Linked DNA regions of Idiomarina loihiensis L2TR. The protein of the gene in region 1 interacts with the protein of each later gene in a pairwise test. Links are inferred from orthologs where the notes say so. Each region holds a gene or a part of one and is shown in the gene's direction. Other genes may lie near its edges. The genes, in order: uvrA and uvrB.

What was found.
Region 2: the proteins of uvrA (region 1) and uvrB interact in binary tests that used the Escherichia coli proteins (3 or more experiments, as listed by UniProt). The link is inferred for Idiomarina loihiensis L2TR from one-to-one orthologs.

What each region holds. Positions count from the first base shown.
Region 1 is NC_006512.1:365,891-377,308, reverse strand. The notes cover bases 5,295-8,674. They hold uvrA (excinuclease ABC subunit UvrA), read left to right. Parts: upstream 5,295-5,648; coding sequence 5,649-8,474; downstream 8,475-8,674. Other genes in these bases: IL_RS01805 (acyl-CoA thioesterase), read left to right, coding at 8,487-8,674; IL_RS01815 (MFS transporter), read right to left, coding at 5,295-5,532. Outside these bases: IL_RS01840 (adenosine deaminase family protein), read left to right, coding at 1-702; IL_RS01835 (DUF2955 domain-containing protein), read right to left, coding at 792-1,820; IL_RS01830 (HlyD family secretion protein), read right to left, coding at 1,834-2,895; IL_RS01825 (MarR family transcriptional regulator), read right to left, coding at 2,892-3,380; ssb (single-stranded DNA-binding protein), read right to left, coding at 3,551-4,111; more of IL_RS01815, read right to left, coding at 4,156-5,294; more of IL_RS01805, read left to right, coding at 8,675-8,894; glsA (glutaminase A), read left to right, coding at 8,884-9,840; IL_RS01795 (ABC transporter substrate-binding protein), read right to left, coding at 9,837-10,604; tuf (elongation factor Tu), read right to left, coding at 10,801-11,418. UniProt on the Escherichia coli protein: The UvrABC repair system catalyzes the recognition and processing of DNA lesions. UvrA is an ATPase and a DNA-binding protein. A damage recognition complex composed of 2 UvrA and 2 UvrB subunits scans DNA for abnormalities.
Region 2 is NC_006512.1:1,918,125-1,929,162, reverse strand. Bases 4,055-7,054 are described here. They hold uvrB (excinuclease ABC subunit UvrB), read left to right. Parts: upstream 4,055-4,537; coding sequence 4,538-6,571; downstream 6,572-7,054. Other genes in these bases: IL_RS09170 (DUF2919 family protein), read left to right, coding at 6,819-7,054; IL_RS09175 (DUF2061 domain-containing protein), read left to right, coding at 6,671-6,889; IL_RS09185 (MATE family efflux transporter), read left to right, coding at 4,055-4,545. Outside these bases: IL_RS09205 (glycosyltransferase family protein), read left to right, coding at 1-954; IL_RS09190 (pyridoxal phosphate-dependent aminotransferase), read right to left, coding at 1,866-3,053; more of IL_RS09185, read left to right, coding at 3,187-4,054; more of IL_RS09170, read left to right, coding at 7,055-7,325; IL_RS09165 (hypothetical protein), read left to right, coding at 7,398-8,357; IL_RS09160 (IS110 family transposase), read left to right, coding at 8,420-9,451; IL_RS09155 (GGDEF domain-containing phosphodiesterase), read left to right, coding at 9,713-11,038. UniProt on the Escherichia coli protein: The UvrABC repair system catalyzes the recognition and processing of DNA lesions. A damage recognition complex composed of 2 UvrA and 2 UvrB subunits scans DNA for abnormalities.

The sequences.
Region 1 (11,418 bases):
CGCGATTTTGAACCTATGCAGGTTATTAAAACGGCTGCAATGGATTTGGTTCGCGCCAGCGTTCGTATGCGTGACGAAGAAGGTATGCCAATTGTCGGACTGGATATTGCCGGTCAGGAAATTGGCTACCCGGCAGGTGAGTTCAAAGAAGTATACGAATACGCACACGAAAACTTTCTGCTGAAAACCGTGCACGCAGGAGAAGCTTACGGTGCTGAGAGCATTTTTGAAGCCTTGACCAAGTGCCATGCCGACCGCTTAGGTCATGGTTATTCGTTATTCTCTCCTGAAATGACTCAGGATCCGTCTATTGAAGACCCTAAAGCTTATGGTGAAAGCCTGGCCTCTTATATTGCTGACCGTCGTATTGCCGTTGAAGTTTGCCTGACCAGTAACCTGCAAACTAACCCGGATATTGGCGACATTAAAAACCACAATTTCCAGCATATGCTGGATAACCGCTTAGCTACCATTATTTGTACCGATAACCGTTTGGTTTCTCGTACCACGGTCAGCAACGAATATCAGTTAGCTGTGGATAATTTTGATATTTCTCTGAAGCGCCTGAAGGACATTGTCGCCTACGGCTTTAAGAAGAACTTCTTCCCGGGTCGCTATGTAGAAAAGCGTGATTACGCTAAGCAAAACCTGGAGTATTTCGACAAGGTGGTTAAGCAGTTTGGGCTAAGCGACGCCAGCTAAATAAAGAACCGTTCGAGTTTAGATATTTTAGACAAGCATGCAGCTGATTAATTGGCTGCATGCTCTTCCAGCCACTGTGGATATCAATTTTAAGCAGCGCCAAATCGCGTTCCCGCAAACTGATTCAAGAGTTTGTGCACCAAATAGCACACCATCATAGCCGCAATAATTGCTACAAAAGTACTGCTCAGACGATACAGTCCGGAATACACCAAGTCTTGTGCCGGCGACAAATATTGACCGAAAAGAATGCCCATCGTCGTCATTGCCCCAAAACCCACCCCGGCTCCCGAAGCTTCAAGGACATGAATGCGGGCAAACAACATCACCCCAAGCCAGAACAACGGCACAATCAACCACAGTATGTCATACCAACCGTACAGCAGAAGCTGCACACCAAGACCAAACATAACACCAATTAGAGTTCCTGCCGCTCGCTTACGCGCGTAAGTTAATGCCCCGTTCCAATTCATGGGAAATAGCACCAAAATGGTTGTGGCCTGCGCGGAAATAGAATCCTGTAAATCAAACAGCTGAAACACCAAAAACGACAGGGTTGTCACCGTAGCGCCCAAAATAGCTTCGTGGCGCACACGGTTAGGTGACTTATCTGGCAAGGCCGGTGGTGACGCATTCTGCTCTTTATTGGGTATCATCGCATGCATAACAAAGGCAATGGCTATTGCCAGTATCGATGCAAAGAAGTTACTGGCTATTAAGTTATTAACGTCGGTGCCCGGATAACTGGCGTAATGCAGCATAATGCTCAGCATCAGCACACCATTTGCGCCGAACAGGAACGCCGTGCCGCGCGCCATAAAAGCAAACCGATACAGAAATAAGACAAAGGCGGCCATTGTCATTAATACTGAATGTCCGCCCAGTATCTGCGCCAGAATACCTACTTCCAATCCGCACATAACCGACGCCGCAAGTATTTGCCGGGCGACTTGTCGGTTTATCATTGGCACTAAGCCCAGTAGCAGCATTGGTAAGACGGTAAAAAACACGCCATAAGACAAGTCAAATAGCGCCGTGACCAAAAAGCCGATGGAGCCACCAAAGGCTATTCGTAAGCATTGCCGTAGGCCGTTTTCACTCAAGGCAGAAGTTGCCATAGTCCCTTCCTGATCAATAAATGTAGTGCAACCAGCCCAGCAACCGAATTTGCGCTTTCGCGATAGCGGCTTTAAAGCTTCCTTCAGGAACTATCTGCACTGTAGCCTTTGCTCCGGCCGGACGCTCTGAATCCGGTTTCTCCGTTAAACGCAAATGCACCCGAAGTCGCTGCGCGTCACGTACCCACCGGTTTGAGTTAACCGGTGCTGCTAAGGCTCCGTCGGCACTTAACTGACCCGCGTTAACACCGGCATCAATGCTTTCCACTTTAGCCTCGTAAAGCGTGCCAGGTTCGGCATCAAATACCACGAGAGCCTGTTGGCCAGATTCTATGTTTCGTAAATTCTTCTCCCGAAAATCCGCAATAATGTCGGCATTGGGTGAGACTAGAGCCATTAGCGGCGTGCCTTGACGGGCATAAGCCCCTTCGCTGAGCTTTAGATTGCCGACACGTCCGGCATGTTTCGCACGCACGGTGGTGTAGCTTAAGTTAAGCTTCGCCGTTTCTATCGCATTTTTAGCTTGTTGAATAAGTAAGTTGTTTGCATCGTCCTCGGCACCTCGCTGCACTTTTAAGCTCTGTAGCTGTGACTGGGCAGCTTCAACATTTGCCAGAGCCTCTAACTTACTGCTCTGCGCACGGTCAAATGCCTGCTGCGACGAACTGCCATCTTCCACCAGATCTTTAATGCGACGGGCCTCACGGCTAAGCTCTTGAGCTGTTGCCTGTGCTGATTTTATCTTTGCCTGGGCAGTTCGAATTTGGGCATCAAACTGCTGGTTTGACTGTTGCGCCTGAGCCATTGCCAGCTCTGCTTGCTGTAATTGCAGTTGATAAGGTCGCGGGTCGATTTTAAATAATGGCTCGCCCTCTTCAACATACTGGTTATTATTAACCAAGACTTTCTCTACAGTACCATTCACCTGCGGTGCGACCTGAGTCACCACCCGGGTTACCATTGCCTGTGGAGTCAGCGGCAGGCTCAAGTCGGCCCACAGAAAATAGGCAAATACGAGTACGAATAGTACCAGCGCCCGCTTAACCCAACGGGCAAACTTTTCGTCTGCGGTCATACCTCTTCCTCATTATTTTGGTCAAGTTTCTGAGCTTCAGACATATGATTCGCATTGTATGAAATCATCGCCAGAACCTTCTTAACCGTTTCAATTTCTTCATCTTCAATATTGGCCAGCAACGCCCTTCTTACTTTTAGAATTTTCGCTTCCATTTTTTTAACCAGAGCATGACCTGAATTCGTTAAAAACACCTGCTTAGCACGGCCGTCGTCCGGGCTTGCCTTGCGCGTAATCAGCTCTTGCTCCTCCAACTGCGCCAGCGTGCGCATAAGTGAACCAAGTTCTAATTCAAGCGCTTCGGCAAGCTGCTTTTGACTGACACCATCACCAATACGTGCCAGTTTCCACATAGCACTCCAGCGCGGGTAGGTTAACCCCAGCGGCGCCAGTTCCTTATCCGCAATAGCCTGCCACTGACGCGCAACGCGACCGAGTCGTTCAGGTACAGATAACTGTCTGAGCTGTTCTTGTGTTAATGTCATAACAACCTCTTTAGTTAGCACGCTAAGTATAATAACAAACTTAGCGTGCTAACTAAAATGAAAATAGCGATAGGTTTGAGCTAAAAATTAGATACAAAAAAAGCCCCTGCAAAAGGGGCTTTTTTCACATGATACAGATACCCGAGCGGGTAAATCCTATACTCGGCAAACTAGAACGGAATATCGTCATCAAAGTCGTTGTCAGGTGAAAACGGCGCGGGTTCTGCCGGTTTTTGTTGTGACTGTTGATTTTGCTGCTGCGCTGGCTGAGGCGCAGGACGCTGTTGTTGCTGTGATTGCTGTTGTGGTTGACCACCACCGTAACCACCGCCTTGCTGCTGACCGCCACCAAAACCCTGGCCTTGTTGTGGAGCACCACCCTGCGGGCCGCCACGAGAATCCAGCATTTGCATTTCGTTAATGACCACTTCTGTCGTGTAACGCTCTACGTTGTCCTGGCCTGTCCATTTACGCGTTTGCAAACGCCCTTCAACATAAACTTTAGAGCCCTTTTTCAGGTACTCACCGGCAATTTCAGCTAAGCGACGATAAGCCACACAACGGTGCCATTCGGTTTGTTCGCGCGGTTCGCCTGTTTGCTTGTCTTTCCAGGTTTCGCTGGTAGCAATCGACAGGTTGGCTATCGCTGTGCTGTTTTGGGTATAACGAACCTCTGGGTCAGCGCCCAAATTACCAATTAAAATTACTTTATTTACACCGCGACTGGCCATTAGATTCTCCTGTTCCTTGTACGCGTTACAACTGCTTCAAATTATTAAGCGACCGATGCTTCTTTAAGCAACTGATTAACCGCCTTTTCATCGTAATGTTTTTTATCAACTTTTAAGTAAGTGGCCTGATCTTCTTCAACCCATCTTGCTTCCGTAACACCCGTTACGGTAAGTAACTGCTCACTTAGCTTGGTAGCCTTGCTTTCAGTTAACCCGGGCAATGATAACGACACGCTCGTGACACCTGCGGGGTTAACCATGACTAAACTGATTAGCAACCAACATACTAGCAAGATCAGGCAGAAAACAACAACGCCAGATATCCCAAAAAACTGTAAGACTGAGCCGCCAGCTACCCCACCGACAAAAGACCCCAGAAACTGACCAGTTGAGTAAATACCACTGGCACTGCCTTTGCTCCCCGCCGGAGCAACTCGGGTAAGTAACGACGGCAAACTGGCTTCAATAAAGTTAAAGCCCGTGAAAAATATGACCAGAGCAGCAACCAGCAGCCAGGGGTTTTGCCCTGCTACGGCAATAATGAGTAGTGCGACAATTAAGACGACAATAGAAAACCGCAGCCACTGCACGGAATTATTATTACGCGAACTGCTGATAATCATTGGCACCATGAACAAAATGGACGCGGCCAGCGTGGGTAAGTAGAACCAGGCGTGGGTCTGACTTTCAAAACCTGCATTTTGCAGTTGCATGGGTAAAGTCACAAACCATGCCGTTAAAATGGCATGTAGCACAAAAATACCGCTATTCAGGCACCACAGTTGCTTATGCTTAAGCAAGTGCCCCAGTTCTGACAACACGGGTAAAGATTCACGCCTGGCAGATGTTGTCACCACTTTGGGGACGCTTAGCAACAGCACCAGAATGCCCAGAACACCACTGGCGGCGGTAAACCAGAACAAACCCGAAAGACCGATAATATTGCCCAATAAAGGTCCGGCTACCAATGAAATAGCGAACGCCAGACCAATACACATACCAATAGTGGCCATCACTTTCGGTCGCTGCTCGTCTCGCGACAAATCAGCTGCCAGCGCCAAAATAGCCGCCGCAATAGCGCCCAGCCCCTGTAGCGCCCGACCAATGGAGACACCGAATAGAGTATCCGCCTGAGCTGCCACCACACTACCGAGAATAAAGACCAGCAAGCCACCGACAATAACTGGCTTTCGGCCAAGACGGTCAGACAGCATACCTAACGGAATTTGCAATAATGCCTGTGTCAGACCGTAGGCACCCAGAGCAATTCCGACCCACAGCGGTGAGTAGTCAGGGTAGTCTTGTGCATAAACCGCTAAAACTGGCATGATCAAAAACAGCCCTAACATCCGTATACCAAAGACGGACGCTAGCGCTAAAGCGGCTTTTTTCTCTGTTTTATTTAATTTTTGAGGCGTCATTTCACTGCTTTTATATCAGTAACATGATAAATGATGCCGTTATTGTACCAGATGCCTAACACTGTGCGATAATAGCGTTTTGTCGTCAGTCATTTACTGAACAACAGACGGGAATTATGGATACTATCGAAGTACGCGGTGCGCGCACGCACAACTTAAAAAATTTCAATCTGACCATCCCCCGCAATAAGCTGATTGTGATAACCGGCTTATCCGGTTCGGGTAAGTCATCACTTGCTTTCGATACCCTATATGCAGAGGGGCAGAGACGCTACGTTGAGTCGCTGTCCGCCTATGCACGTCAGTTTTTGTCGCTGATGGAAAAGCCTGATGTTGACAGTATCGAGGGTTTGTCGCCGGCTATATCAATAGAGCAGAAGTCAACGTCGCATAATCCGCGTTCCACGGTCGGTACCATCACGGAAATATACGACTATTTACGCCTGATGTTTGCCCGCGTGGGCGAGCCCCGTTGCCCGACTCACGACGTGCCGCTGGCGGCGCAAACCGTATCGCAAATGGTCGACAACGTGCTGTCGGCTCCTGAAGGCGAAAAGCGCATGTTGCTTGCGCCCATTATTCAGAACCGTAAAGGCGAGCACTTAAAAGTGTTAGAAAACCTCGCCTTGCAGGGTTATATCCGCGCCCGTATAGACGGTGAAATTTGCGATTTAAGCGATCCGCCCACGTTAGAGCTGCAGAAAAAGCACACCATTGAAGTGGTCGTTGACCGCTTTAAAGTTCGCGACGGCATGGAGCAGCGCCTGGCGGAATCTTTTGAGACCGCACTGGAACTCAGTGGCGGAACGGCTTTAGTCGTACCGATGGACGGCGACGGTGATGCCGAAGTGTACTCGGCTAACTTTGCCTGCCCACATTGCGGTTACAGCATGCAGGAACTGGAGCCACGATTGTTCTCATTCAACAATCCGGCCGGTGCCTGTACTACTTGTGACGGTCTGGGTGTTGAGCAGTTTTTTGATCCGGCCAAAGTTGTTGTTAATGCGGAGCTGTCGCTGACAGGCGGCGCAATTCGAGGCTGGGACAAGCGCAACTTCTACTACTATCAAATGCTGCAGTCTCTGGCGAAGCACTACGAGTTTAAATTGTCGCAACCGTTCAACGAATTGCCTGACGACATTCGCGAAAAGATTCTGTTCGGCAGCGGTAAGGAAGAAATAAAATTCACTTACATGAATGACCGCGGCGACAAGGTTGTCAGAGCGCATCCGTTTGAGGGGATTATTCCTAACATGCAGCGCCGTTACCGCGAGACTGAATCACAGGCTGTGCGCGACGAATTGTCCAAATACGTAGCGACGCAACCCTGTAAAAGCTGCAGTGGTACGCGCCTGCGTACAGAAGCTCGTCATGTGTTTATTCAGGGCACAACCCTGCCGGAAGTTGTTGAGCAATCCATCGGCGACGCACTTGAGTTCTTCCAGCAACTGAGTCTGGAAGGTCAGCGCGCGCAAATTGCGGAAAAAATTCTGAAAGAGATTAATGACCGTCTACGCTTTTTAGTTAACGTGGGACTTAACTATTTAAGTTTGTCCCGCAGCGCAGAGACCTTGTCTGGTGGTGAGGCGCAGCGTATTCGTCTGGCCAGCCAAATTGGTGCGGGTCTGGTTGGTGTTATGTACGTACTGGATGAGCCCAGTATTGGCTTACACCAGCGCGACAACGAACGCCTGTTAAACACTCTGACTCACCTGCGTGACTTGGGTAATACCGTCATTGTGGTTGAACACGATGAAGACGCAATTCGTCAGGCCGACCACGTTATTGATATTGGCCCTGGTGCTGGCGTACACGGTGGTGAAATCATTGCTCAGGGTCAGGTTGAAGATATTGTCGGAAGTGAAGATTCACTAACCGGCGACTACCTGTCCGGCCGGAAAGAAATAGAAGTTCCCAAGCAACGTCACAAACCAGATAAACGCCGGTTAACCATTCACGGAGCCAGCGGGAACAATCTGAAGAATGTCGATTTCAATTTGCCATTAGGTATTATGACCTGTGTGACTGGAGTATCCGGTTCAGGTAAGTCAACGCTGGTCAACAATACGCTGTTCCATATCGCGCATCGTGAACTTAATGGCGCGACAACGGGCGAACCGGCTCCGTACAAAAGTGTCGATGGCATGCAGCTGCTGGATAAAGTGGTGGATATTGACCAGAGCCCAATAGGCCGTACACCGCGCTCCAACCCAGCCACTTACACCGGTATTTTCACGCCAATTCGCGAACTGTTCGCAGGTGTTCCTGAATCACGAGCCCGCGGTTACAAACCCGGTCGCTTTAGCTTTAACGTACGCGGCGGTCGTTGTGAAGCTTGTCAGGGCGACGGAGTTATTAAAGTTGAGATGCACTTCTTGCCGGACGTTTATGTTCCTTGCGATATTTGTAAAGGTCAGCGCTATAATCGCGAAACGCTGGAAGTACAGTACAAAGGCAAGAATATTCACGAAGTGCTGGATATGACCATTGAAGACGCTCGTGAATTCTTCGACCCGGTTCCGGCTATTGCACGCAAGTTGCAAACCTTAATGGATGTGGGCTTGTCTTACGTCCGGTTAGGCCAGTCAGCGACAACACTCTCTGGTGGTGAAGCGCAACGGGTCAAATTGTCACGTGAGTTGTCCAAGCGTGATACTGGCAAAACCTTATACATTCTGGACGAGCCGACAACCGGTCTGCATTTCCACGACATTAAGCAATTGCTGGCGGTGATTCATCGTCTGCGTGACCACGGCAACACGGTAGTGGTTATTGAGCACAACTTAGACGTGATAAAAACCGCTGACTGGATCATCGACTTAGGTCCTGAAGGTGGTTCTGGCGGTGGTGAAATTCTTTGCGAAGGTACACCAGAAGATATCTGTGAAAATGAGCGCTCACACACGGCCCGTTTCTTAAAACCTATGCTTAAGCTGTCATAAAAAGGACGCAATATGTTAACGGAAGACTTTAAAGTAAGATTTTATGAAACCGATGCCCTTGGGCACGTCAATAACACGGTTATACCGGGGTGGATAGAAACCGGACGTTTGCCTATTTTTGAGTTCTTTGGAGAAATGTCTCCGAAGACACAAAGCTTAATTGTCGCGCGGCTGGAAGTAGATTACCTCTTACCTATTTATTTTGGCGGTCATGTCACGGTGAATACTTACGTCAGCCGCTTAGGTGGCAGCTCGTTTGATATCACTACCGAAATTTGGCAGAAAGAAAAAATGTGCGCTAAAGGTAAAACGGTATTGGTGTACTTTGATTTTCAACAGGAACGTTCTGTGAAGCTATCTGACCAATTAAAAGACCGCCTGTCCACCATCACGCATCCGGAGCATTCTCTTGACGCGTGATCTGGTCAGTGGCGGGCAGCAAATACATGCCCCGGATGATCTCAAAAGCCTGCTGGAGGAGATTCATCAGCAGGCCATGAAGATCACCGAGGGGCATGTTGCTGATTACATTCCGGCGTTAGCAGAGGTCGACCCCGAGCTCTGCGGACTCACTCTGGCCACCCTCGACGGCGAGGTATTTAACGTCGGTGATACCCAGGAGCAATTCTCTATCCAGTCGATCTCGAAGATTTTTGGCCTTATGCTGGCAATGGAGCGCCTTGGAGAAGATTTGTGGGACAGAGTTAAAATGGAGCCTTCAGGCCAGGCCTTTAATTCTATAGTGCAGCTAGAGTGGGAAAAAGGCATTCCGCGCAACCCTATGATAAATGCCGGAGCTATTGTTGTTAGCGACGTGCTCGTTAGCCGCTACTCTGCCAGTAAAAATGCGGTTTTGAGTTTGGTGCGCACCTTATGCGGCAACGACAACGTTTACGCCGATAACATTGTTCACCAGTCAGAAAAAGAGCATGGCCATCGCAATGCGGCCCTTGCTCACCTAATGAAAAGCTTCGGTAATATTGATGCTGAAGTTGATGAACTATTAGATCATTACTTTTGGCAGTGTGCGTTGACCATGTCCTGCGAAAATCTCGCTCGCTCTTTTACGTTTCTTGCAAATGACGGAATTTGTCCTTTTTCTAAAAAGAAAATTATGTCGAAACGAGACTCTCAACGCATTAATGCGTTGCTATCAACCAGCGGTATGTACGACCAAAGCGGCGAATTTGCTTTTACCGTAGGTGTTCCCGCTAAAAGTGGTGTTGGTGGCGGGATGATTGCCGTCGTTCCTGACTTTGGAGTTATTTGCTCATGGAGCCCAAGATTAAACAGCTACGGTAACAGCGCCCGTGGAATGTACATGGTACGCGAGCTAGCTAACCGTTTGGGGCTTAGTGTCTATTAACGTGTTGTTGTCGGACGATATATCTGAAACCGTTCCATATTAAACCGTCTAAAGAGTATTTCAAATTCCCCCTGTCGGCCAAGCTCCCGCAGCAACCTTTGTAAGGTATCTGCGCTGATATTCTTATTATCGCCAACAAGTAAGTGCAGCTTGTATTCCAGACTAACCTTTTCCGACAACAATAAACTGCCCACATTAATCTGATTTGAGCCTTTTAAAGCAGCCAGAAGTTCATCATTGATAATAGTAAGATCTATCCGACCTCCTAGTACCATCTGCAAATTTGTCATTCTGGAGTCTGCCAAATACGTCGTATACTTTTCCTCGACTTCATCTGAAGCCAACAGCTCGCCCCCTAACAGATAATGATAGCCCTTGACCCCACCTAAAGTTTTGCCATCAAATGTATCGAAAAACGATTGATCTCTACCTGTTTTCTTCAAGGCCACCAGTCTCTCATTTCCTTTGACTAAAGGGATTGTTTCCTGAAACCCTACGCCACTTTTTTTCCAACCCCAAAGAGGTGACTCGAAAAATATAACATCACAGCACCCTTTCGTACTCAGAGCTTTATGGCGGTTTGTTGGAGGAATGACCTGAATGCGGAACACATAGCTGTCCTGATGCTCGTTCAACAAGGTGATCAATTCACGGGTGAGATCAGTTTGCAGTACAGCGGAAAAATAGGGAGGATAATCGTAGGCAGCAACATAGACCGGCACTTTTGCTGTAGCAGAACAGCTTAGTCCCATAAAAACGAACACAGAAAAGTATCTGAGTAATTTCAATTGATTGGCTGACTATAAGTTAAGTATCTTTCTCAATAGTTCATTTTTTGGACTTAAATGTCAATACTTGAGCGAGCCTTCGCTTACTTTTGATAAGGCTCTTTTAATAAAACTTATCAGCAGGCATAAAAAAGCCCGGCCAAAGCCGGGCTCTTAAAATCAACCGGACTGCTTAGTCCATGATTTTTGATACAACGCCTGCACCTACGGTACGGCCACCCTCACGGATAGCAAAACGCAGACCTTCGTCCATTGCGATTGGAGCAATCAAATCAACAACGAATTTCAGGTTATCACCAGGCATGACCATTTCTACGCCTTCTGGCAATTCTACGGCACCAGTAACGTCCGTTGTACGGAAGTAGAACTGTGGACGGTAACCTTTAAAGAATGGCGTATGACGGCCACCTTCGTCTTTGCTCAGTACGTAAACTTCCGCTTCGAACTTAGTATGCGGAGTAATTGTACCTGGCTTCGCCAGTACCTGACCACGCTCTACGTCGTCACGCTTAGTACCACGCAACAAGGCACCAATGTTCTCACCTGCACGACCTTCGTCAAGCAGCTTACGGAACATCTCAACACCAGTAACTGTGGTCTTCGTGGTGTCTTTCATACCAACGATTTCACACTCGTCGCCTGTACGCACGATACCGCGCTCTACACGACCTGTTACTACCGTACCACGACCTGAAATCGAGAATACGTCTTCGATTGGCATGATGAACGGCTTATCGATGTCACGCTCTGGCTCTGGGATGTAGTTATCCAGTGCGTCAGCCAGCTCAAC
Region 2 (11,038 bases), 1.6 Mb from region 1 along the record:
AAATATAATGTTGATATTGATTACCTGATATCGGGGCGTGATGTTGCCGGCTTATTCGATATGGACGTTTTCGGCGATTATCAGTGGCAGCAGGGTTTGTCTTTTGTCACTGAAAAAGGGCGGTTACGAAGACGTAAGACGTTGCTGAACAACGACTGGAGTCAGTTTTGGCAGGATGTAAAAAAGTTACCGGTAAAAAATTACGATTTAGTGATCACAGATTATGAACCCGTAACCGCCTGGGCGGCTAAGAAAGCCGGAGTACGCTGTATTGGCTTGGGTCGTCAGTATGCGTTTCAAGAGCCTGAATTGTTCCGGCGTTTGTCCTGGTGGCAGAAAAAGCTGATATCTTCATTTGCGCCCTGTTCAGAGCCTGTCGGTATGCACTGGCTTTCAACCGGTAATGCGATTCCCCCTGTGGTCAGGCATGAAGAAAATAACTGTGGTGGCTTAATGCAACGTGTGGTTGTGTATTTACCCTTTGAAGACCCACGGCATGTGATTGAACAATTGCAGCCTTTAGATAATTACGAGTTTTCTTTTTTTCATCCTTTGGCAAAGCGCGAATCTTTAGGTCATATTGAGTGTTACCCTCCCTCGAGAGCGGAGTTTGCCGCTCACTTCAATAAGGCGTCGGCTATTTTGTCTAATGCGGGGTTTGAAACCAGTTGCGAGGCTCTGAGTCAGGGCAAAGCGCTTGCAGTAAAACCTTTGACCGGTCAGTTTGAGCAAAAATGGAATGCGCAGATACTGCAGGAGCAGGGGTTGGCGCATGTCCTTAAGCGAATCGACAGTGTGTCAATTGATAGCTGGTTAACCCAACGTAATCCGCAACGGTTATATTGGCCTAGTGTTGCAGATGAATTAGCTCAGTGGATATCTAAAGGCGCTGAGCAGCCGGTTACTGAACTGAGTGCAGGGCTGTGGTCCAGAAACGAAAAAACCGCCGTATAGGCGGTTCTCTCTAAATGTGGCTCCCCAGGTTGGATTCGAACCAACGACACATGGATTAACAGTCCACCGCTCTAACCAACTGAGCTACTGGGGAATTGAACAGGTTGGATGTTGCTTGGCTCCCCAGGTTGGATTCGAACCAACGACACATGGATTAACAGTCCACCGCTCTAACCAACTGAGCTACTGGGGAACAACATTCAACGGCTGCGAATATTAAAGCTCATACGCAGGGGTGTCAACTATTCTGCGAAGGTTTTTAAAGGAAAACGGTTCGGTTGTCGAAAAAGTCGACAAAATAGCTTTTTTAATCATATTAGCGCTAAAACATACGCCAATCGCTGTCGATGACAATGTCAAGTAACTGTAAAATATTCATCTATAACATAAGTGCTATGTTTATCGCTGATCTCATTATCCACAGATATCTGAATGTCGCAGTAGATAACGGCTACATGATCTTATCCACGGAATCTGTGGATAACCTTGTGTTTAACTCTGTTAAGTCGTAAGACTCATGCGGGTTTGAAGGCATTTTTAGGTCTGGTTAAAAAATAACGCAGTGATTTAATTTCTATAAAATACAATGGGTTATGTTATTTTGATGAATAAACACTCATGTTGGTGATTACGTCACCAACCAATGCCTGAAGAATCAGCAACTTGTGTATTTCTTAGTGAATTTGACTAAAAAACGCGCCAAAAAATCTTTCTAAAAATAAGTTGATCGGGCTTGACATTGCTTAAATTGATCGGGATCTGATTGACTTTATCTGAGGTCAACTTTTAGTAATTTGTAATAAAACTATCAAAATAGAAAAGGGCAATATTGGCGTGATTTGAGCTGGAATGACTGTTCAATTAATAGGGTTTTGGTGCTCATTCAGGAAAATGGCGCCAAAACCTTTATTTTATAAACTTTCTGAGAAGTCTTTAATTCTCTTAACCGCTTCTTTTAATACATCCATGCTGGTCGCAAAGGACAGGCGGCAATAACCATCGGTACCGAAAGCTGAGCCCGGCACTAGGGCCACGTTTGCTTCGGTAAGTAGTTTTTCGCAAAGTTCAACGTCACTGCTGACCTTAGCTTTAGCCATTAGTTCGTCAACCTGTGCGAACGCGTAGAAGGTACCGTCACCGGGCACACAGTTAACGCCGTCGATACTATTTAAGGCATCTACCAGGTAGTCGTGACGCTCTTTAAATGCACTTACCATTGTGTCAATGCAGCTCTGGTCACCATTTAATGCCGCCGCCGCTGCATACTGACTGATGCTGGTTGGATTTGAAGTACTTTGTGACTGCATTTTTTTCATGGCTGCAATAATAGGTTTAGGTCCGGCAGCATAACCGATACGCCAGCCTGTCATTGCATAAGCTTTGGATACTCCGGTCAGGATAACGGTGCGATCTTTAAGATCCGGAGCCACCATAGGGAAGTTAGCAAAAGCCGAATCACTCCAGAGGATATGTTCATACATATCATCAGTGGCGATAAGTACCTTTGGATAGTCACGCAATACTTCAGCCAAAGCTTTTAGTTCGTCTGCTGTGTATGCCGTTCCCGCCGGGTTAGACGGGCTATTAATGAACATTAACCGGGTTTTATCGGTCAAGGCTTCGCGCAGTTGTTCTGGTGTGATCTTAAAACGCTGATCAATACCGGCTTTAACAATAACGGGCTCTGCGCCAACTAGTTTGGTCATATCCGGATAAGAAACCCAATAAGGTGCGGGGATAATGACTTCATCACCCGGGTTTAACCAGGCACTGAGCAAATTAAAAATACTGTGTTTGCCGCCGGCAGAGACAATAATTTCTTTGCGCTCGTAGCTCAGGTTATTGTCGCGCTGCAGCTTTTTAATGACTGCATCTTTTAGCTCGTCGATGCCATCAACTGCAGTATATTTTGTTTTACCATCGCGAATCGCCTGAATAGCCGCTTCTTTGATAAAATCTGGTGTATCAAAATCTGGCTCGCCGACGCCCAGACCAATAACATCTTTGCCTTGTTGGCGTAATTCATTGGCTTTTTGAGTAACCGCCAGAGTCGGCGATGGTTGAATCGCATTGATACGATCAGAGAGTTGATAATCCACGTTCAGATCCTGTTTTTCGCAAGGGTTGAAATGCCCATTACTATACGGATCGCAGTGGCTAAAGTCTATTCTCCGTAGCCACAAAGCACAGTCTCATGTACACTATTCGGCTATCGAACTGAGGAGGGATTGAATGGCAGCTGCCGACGCATCAAGAAGTCTTATCAGCGCGCCGGTAGGACAAAAACTCTGGGAAATGACCTGGCCGGTTATTTTCGGTGTGGCTACTCTCATTAGCTTCAATGTTGTCGATACCTTCTTTATCAGTATGCTCGGAACAGACCCTCTTGCGGCTGTCAGCTTTACCTTTCCCGTTACTTTCACCGTTATAAGCCTGGCCATAGGTTTAGGCATAGGCACTTCTGCCGTCATTGCCCGTAAATACGGCTCCGACAGGCCGGAAGAGGCTCATTTTGACGGTTTTTCTGCGCTTTCAGTATCCGCCATACTAGTTGCTGCATTGGCGCTTATTGGCTACCTGCTGATGGATCCGGTTTTCAGTTTATTGCAGGCACAGGAACGGCTAATGCCATTGATACGGGAGTATATGACGCTCTGGTATCTGGGCTGCGTGATGTTGGTTACGCCTATGGTTGGGAATGCGGTTCTGCGAGCCGCCGGTGACACACGAACACCATCGCTTATTATGGCTTCCGGTGGGTTGGCGAACGCCATTTTCGATCCAATTTTAATTTTTGGGCTAGGGCCTATTCCTGCCATGGGCATTGAAGGTGCTGCTCTTGCTAGTGTTATTTCCTGGTTTAGTGGTGTCTTTTTAGTGTTTTGGTTGCTGCGCAGAAACAAGCTGGTTTCTTCTAAACCGCCGGCCGGACGACCTTTTTTTCAGGCATGGGTTAAGTCAGCCCGCGGTATTTTAAAAATAGGTATGCCGGCAGCCAGCGCCAATATGCTGACGCCATTAGCTATGTCAGTGATGACTGCTATTGTCGCATCTTATGGAGCTCCAGCCGTGGCAGCGTTCGGTGTCGGGTCCCGACTGGAGTCACTGGCCAGCGTCATTATACTGGCGTTGTCTATGTCGTTGCCGCCATTAATTAGCCAGAACTACGGCGCGGATCGTATTGATCGGGTGAAAGAAGCCTATCGAACCGCGTTAAAAGCCGTGCTGGCCATTCAGGCGATCATTTATTTACTGATGCTGGTAACCGCACACTGGATAGCTCAGGTATTTGCCGAAGAGCAGGCGGTTGCCGACATTGTTAAGCTCTTTATTTATATTATGCCGTTGGGTTACGGGTTGCAGGGCATTATTATACTGACCAATTCCAGCTTTAATGCTGTGCACCGGCCAATGAACGCGTTGTGGTTAAGTATCATTCGGTTATTTGTTTTATTCGTACCGCTCTCTTATTTGGGGAGTGTACTCGCTGACTTAACCGGTTTATTCATTGGCGGGGTGGTCGCTAATCTGTTTACTGCTGTTATTGCGTATTGGTGGTTTTCACGCGAGTTGAGGAGAGAACGTGGCTAAGAAATTTGAACTGGTTTCTAAATACAAGCCGGCGGGTGACCAGCCCAAAGCCATTGAGTCGCTGCTCGATAATCTGGACGCCGGTCTGGCGCATCAGGTGCTGTTGGGGGTAACTGGTTCAGGTAAAACCTTTACTATGGCGAATGTCATTGAACGTTCGCAGCGTCCTACCTTGATACTGGCACACAATAAAACCCTGGCAGCGCAGCTTTATGGTGAGATGAAAGAGTATTTCCCCAATAACGCGGTGGAATACTTTGTCTCTTACTATGACTACTATCAGCCTGAAGCTTATGTGCCGACAACCGATACTTTCATTGAGAAAGACGCCTCAATTAACGACCACATAGAGCAAATGCGCTTGTCAGCTACCAAAGCTCTGATGGAACGCCGTGATGTGGTTCTGGTTGCGTCGGTATCAGCCATCTACGGTCTGGGTGATCCCGAGTCTTACATGAAAATGATGTTGCATTTGCGTCGTGGCGACATTATCGATCAGCGCGACGTTCTGCGGCGTTTGGCTCAGTTGCAGTATAAGCGAAACGACGCAGCCTTCGAGCGCGGTACTTACCGGGTTCGTGGCGATGTGATAGATATCTTTCCGGCGGAGTCGGAAGAAATAGCGGTGCGTCTGGAGCTGTTTGACAGCGAAGTTGATCGGATTAGCTTTTTTGAACCTTTAACCGGACAGATTACGGAAAAAGACGTTGCGCGCGCCACTATTTATCCGAAAACGCATTATGTAACACCGCGGGAAGTGCTGGTTAAAGCCATTGAAAAGATAAAAGATGAACTGAAAGATCGTCGCGATATTCTGCTTAAGCAAAATAAACTCATAGAAGAGCAGCGGATTAATCAGCGTACGCAGTTTGATATTGAAATGATGCTGGAGCTTGGCTATTGCTCGGGCATTGAAAACTACTCACGCTATTTATCCGGTCGTGCGCCGGGCGAGCCGCCACCAACCTTAATGGACTACTTACCGGATAACGCACTGCTTATCATTGATGAGTCACACGTTACTGTGTCGCAGATTGGCGCTATGTATAAAGGCGACCGCTCGCGTAAAGAAAATCTGGTGGAATACGGTTTCCGTTTACCGTCAGCACTGGATAACCGGCCGCTTAAATTTGATGAGTTTGAGGCTATAGCGCCACAAACCCTGTATGTGTCAGCGACACCGGGCAAGTATGAATTAGAGCGCAGTGGTAATGAAGTGGTTGAGCAGGTTGTCAGGCCGACAGGATTGATTGATCCGCAGATAGAAGTGCGTCCGGTTGCCACCCAGGTGGATGATTTAATGTCTGAAATACGCTTGCGGACAGAGGTCGGCGAGCGGGTGCTGGCGACAACTTTGACCAAAAAGATGTCGGAAGATTTAGCCGACTATCTGGATGAACACGGCATAAAGGTGCGTTATCTGCATTCAGACATTGATACCGTTGAACGTATGGAGATTATCCGCGATTTGCGTCTGGGTAAGTTTGATGTGCTGGTCGGTATTAACTTGCTGCGGGAAGGTCTGGATATGCCGGAAGTGTCGCTGGTCGCGATATTAGATGCGGATAAAGAAGGCTTTCTGCGCTCCGATCGTTCGTTAATTCAGACGATTGGTCGTGCGGCACGTAACGTTAACGGCCGCGCCATTTTATACGCCGACCGTATTACCGGCTCTATGCAACGCGCTATGGATGAAACAGACCGTCGCCGCGAGAAGCAAATTGCTTACAACAAAGAGCACGGTATTACCCCGCAGGGACTGAATAAAGACATTACCGACGTGATGGACTTGGGGCAGGGGTCAGCTAAAGCTCGTAAGAGTAAAGCTGAAAAAGCGCTGGCAGAAGTGGCCTCCGGGTATGATGCCCGCACGGTAGTGGTTAAAGACGCGAAAGCGGTGATGAAAGAAATCGACGCTAAAGAGAAAGAGATGTACAAAGCGGCGCAGAACCTTGAGTTTGAACAAGCAGGTAAACTGCGCGATGAAGTCGCTGAACTGCGCGAACAACTTAAACGAGCGGTTTAAAGATAAATACCCTGCAGCGAACAGGGTTATCGCTTTTATCAATTGGCTGTAACAATCTTAATCGGCAACAATCAATAAAAGTCGACGCGGGAGATTGTTATGAAAGACGCAGTAAAGACAGTATCATTTGGTATCATGCATTTTACCATCGCCTTTGGCGTAGTCTGGTTAATGACAGGCGATGTCGTGCTTGGTGGTGCTATTGCTCTGATTGAACCTTTAGTGAATACAGTAGGTTATTATTTCCATGAAAAAATCTGGCAGCGAGGCGACAAGCGCCGGGCAGCGATTGGTAGAGAGAGCACGATACCTGGATAAAGAGGGCCGGGCGAGTATACCGCTCTCGCTCCTGCTGGTGCTTTTATTTGAAATGCGTGGCTATGTCGCCGCCATTATATCTCTGACTTTTTCTGAAGACCGAACTCGATTACTGAAGCTTTTCTACACCAGTTCAGAGCAGTTCGGGCTGATGTTACTGATTGGTCTGCCTGCTTTAATTGTTTTGCTGGCAACCACCTTTGTCGGTGAAGACAAAGCTAACTGGGCAAATAGATTAATGCGTTTTGCTCAACCTCTGTTATTACTCTCTTTAATTTTTGATGCCGTACTTATTTTCTGGCTATTCATTGAACAACATGGTGCTTTTTCATTTGGTCGCGCCGCAATTGTTTTTGGTTGGTTTGTTTGTGGCTGGTATTTAATAAACTCCAGACACTGGCGTTTTTATCGACAGCACCTGATTAATATAGAGTAACTTGAGTAAAGGTAGTTGATTTTTAAGGTTTAACGTTCTTTAATGGCTGTCTGAGAACTGATTCGGGCCAGCATGAACTTCTTAAATAACTTTTTTCTGCTTAAAGACGAAGGAACGTCAGAAAATGGTGTTCCCAATTGGCGAGTCAGCGCACTAAGAATTATTCTTTTCTCGGGAGCTTTCCTTTCATTAGCTGTTTTTATTGATACGCTTGTCCCTTTATTAGAGTTGCATTTAATTTTCACTATAGGCGTTACCTCCACATTTTTGGGAGTGATGCTGACCCTATTTTGGTTAAGTACTCGATACTATCATTTTTGTGCTCATTCTCTGCATGTCATGATTATTGCCGCGAGTTTGTCCTGTAATCTTTTATTAGTCGACTTGAGCCTTGCACAAGTTAGCTCAATGTTTATGTATGCTTCACCACTTATAGCGTTGATGCTTTTAGGTGGACGTGCTGCATTATTCTACGGCATTCTTAATATTGTGCCGTTTTATATTATTCTTAACGATATCGACTTATCAGAATTGACAGGAATTAACGAACAGTTACCTGATGCGTCTCTATATATTTTGGGACTTATTTTTCTGTTTTTTAACATCTGTATTCCTCTCGCAGTGGCTCGTACAATAGTCGCTGCAAAACGTCTGAATCAGGAAACTCAAAAGTCTAACGATTACTTAAAAGGTAAGAACTCGCTTTACCGGGTGTTTTTTGCCGAGTCGAGAAGACCCAAAGTTATTGTTAATGAAGACGGGTTAATTACAGATTTTAATAAACAGGCCGGTGATATTTTTGGTTTAGATGAGTCGACGAGAAGTGGTTGTCAGTCTATTTCTAACTGGTTTCCCGATATTAATCATGCCAAATTACCCACGGGTGGCAAGATTATCCGTCATGAGCATACATACCAACAAGTTGTCAGATTAGAAGTTCCGGAAGCCAGCTCTTATGTTTATGAATTTGTCGATTGCACACAAGAGAAAACGCTGGAGAGTAACCTGATGAGATGGTCCCCTCCCTCCTAAGCGGCATCGCAATGTGCCAATATAGAGGTTCAAGCTTCTATAGAACAGAGTGGAGAGGACCAATGGCTATTGTAAACAGAATTGCCCTGGATTTGGCAAAGGATTTTATTCAGGTTTTGGCGCTGGATGAAAATGAGCAGGAAGTTTTTAATAAAAAACTGCGCAGCAATAAAGTGTTAGCGAAGCTGGCGACGCTGAGCCGTACGGATGACTGTGAAGTAGCGGTTGAGTCCTGCGGCATGAGTCATTACTGGCGCCGCGAATGTGAAAAGCTGGGTTATAAAACGGTGGCGTTGCCACCGCGTTTCGTCAAAGCGTACCTGCAGGGTGAGAAGAACGATGCGAATGACGCCCGGGCAATAGCCGAGGCGGCATCACGACCCAACCGTCAGACGGTCAGGCTGAAAAGCATTGAGCAGCAGGACTTAGCATTGATGGTCAATCAGCGGGAAGGCTTCGTGCAGACGAGAACGCAGTTCTCGAATAGGTTGCGGGGGCAACTGGCCGAATACGGCATTCTTTTACCGAAGCGAGTCGGTACGATATTACAGAGAGTACCGGAGGTACTGGAAGACGACAGCAATGCGCTGACGCTTCAGTCACGGGACCTCATCAACCGGCTCTATCAGATGCTGCGAGCGGTGGATGAAGAAGTTAAAGCGCTGGATAAGCACTTAGCGACACAGGCCGAAAGGAATGAAGACAGTCAGCGGCTGATGACCCTGCCGGGTATCGGACCGATAACAGCGACCTCGCTGCTGGCACTGATAGGTGATGTGAGTGAATTTAAACGCGGCCGCAACCTGTCGGAATACCTGGGACTGGTACCACGGCAAAACAGCAGTGGCGGTAAAGACCGTTTAGGCGGTATTACCAAAAAAGGGAACACCAAACTCAGGACACTGCTGGTGCATGGCGCCCGCTCGGCACTGCGGGTGGCACAACAGCGCCACGACAGGCTGAGCCTCTGGGCACAGGATGTCGCTAAACGCAGAGGCAACAACGTTGCAGCGGTGGCACTGGCTAACAAGCACGCCCGGATAATCTGGGCGATGTTAAAGAATAAAGAAGATTACCGGATGACTGCTGCTTAACAGCATTCAGTAAAAGAGCACAGCGAAGGTTCATTCCTTCCGGGAGTTGCAAACGTCAACAGGATGGTAAAATAGGGTAAACCGACGACAACTGAGACTGTTGAACGTCCGTACATAAAGTACGTTAGCCTGATAAGCCAGTTGTCGTGCGGAGTTCATCCAGGCCAGGTGCGCAAAGCGCGCACCATAAACAGGCCGTATATATGCGAGCGCCCCGACATTTACCACGAGTTGCCGTTGCAAAACGGGAGGGGACCATATATGACGTTCTTAGAGCAGGAAAACCGCCGTTTGCGTTACCTGGATACTCAGACAAACTTGCCGAACAGCGACTGGTTTGAGTTGCAATGCAATAAATTAATTTCTAAGTCAGATCGTGAATTCTTTGTGGTTGTTGCACAAAGTGAAAGCGAGGACTACCTCAGGTTAAAGTATGGTGAAAGTGTTATCAGAAGACTTTTAGCGTCTTCATACAGCCGGTTGAAGAAGCACCGGCAGCATCCGCGCTTAACTGCGACTATTGCGTTAAATAAGCTGGTGTTTATTTTGCCAAAGACGGTAGAGAACGAATTAAAAGACGTTTTACTGGATATTAAAAACTCTCTCGATAAAGAATACACCTTTCAGGGTATTAAATGTCAGCAGTCTTTTCAGTTCGGTGTGGCCAGGTTTCCTAAGCATGGTGAAACCGCCGACGTTGTTGTTTCCCGTGCGTTGGAAGCAAAGAAGTTTGCTTCTGTGAACCAGTTTTATCATCTTTATGATACTGAAAACTCGGAAGAGTTTATGGAACGCCATGAAATCTCAATTCTTTTGGATGAAGCCATACAGAACGACGAGTTGGATGTTTGTTTTCAACCGAAAGTGACTGCCGATGGCACTTGTGTCGGGCTTGAAGCACTTGCCCGCTGGGACAGCCCTGTACTGGGTTCCATTTCTCCGGCTATTTTTATTCCAATTGCAGAAGAGTACCGAATGATAAGTCGTTTAACCGACTTAATTGTTCAGAAAGTCTGTGCTCAAATATCGCTGTGGAAGAAAAATGATTTTCCGCTGTTACCCGTAGCCATCAACATTTCACTGCTTGACTTTTCTCAGCCCGATTTTATTTCGAAGCTGGTCAAATATCTGGCCGATTTTTCGGTTAAACCTTCACAGATAGAGCTGGAGTTAACAGAAACCTGTCTGGAGTCGGACAGGGTCAACTCATTAGAGCTTATGAATGAATTGAAGTCCTGGGGCTTTAAGGTATCGGTTGATGACTTTGGAGTCGGCTATTCCAGTGTTACCCGCTTGGCTTATTACCCGATTGATAAGTTAAAACTGGACAGAGCGCTGCTTCGTGGCATAAAAACATCCGGGCGACAATACAGCTTAGTTAAGGGCATTTTTAATATTTGCTCTGAATTGAAAATTAAATGTGTCGTTGAAGGTGTAGAAGAAAAGTCTCAGTTAACAAGATTAACCGAAATTGGCTTTTCAGAGTTTCAGGGTTTTTACTTTTCTAAGCCGTTAACAGTAACTCGTTATGAGAAGCATGTTAAAACCCACGGTCTGGTATTTTTAGATAAAACCGGTCAGCAGCTG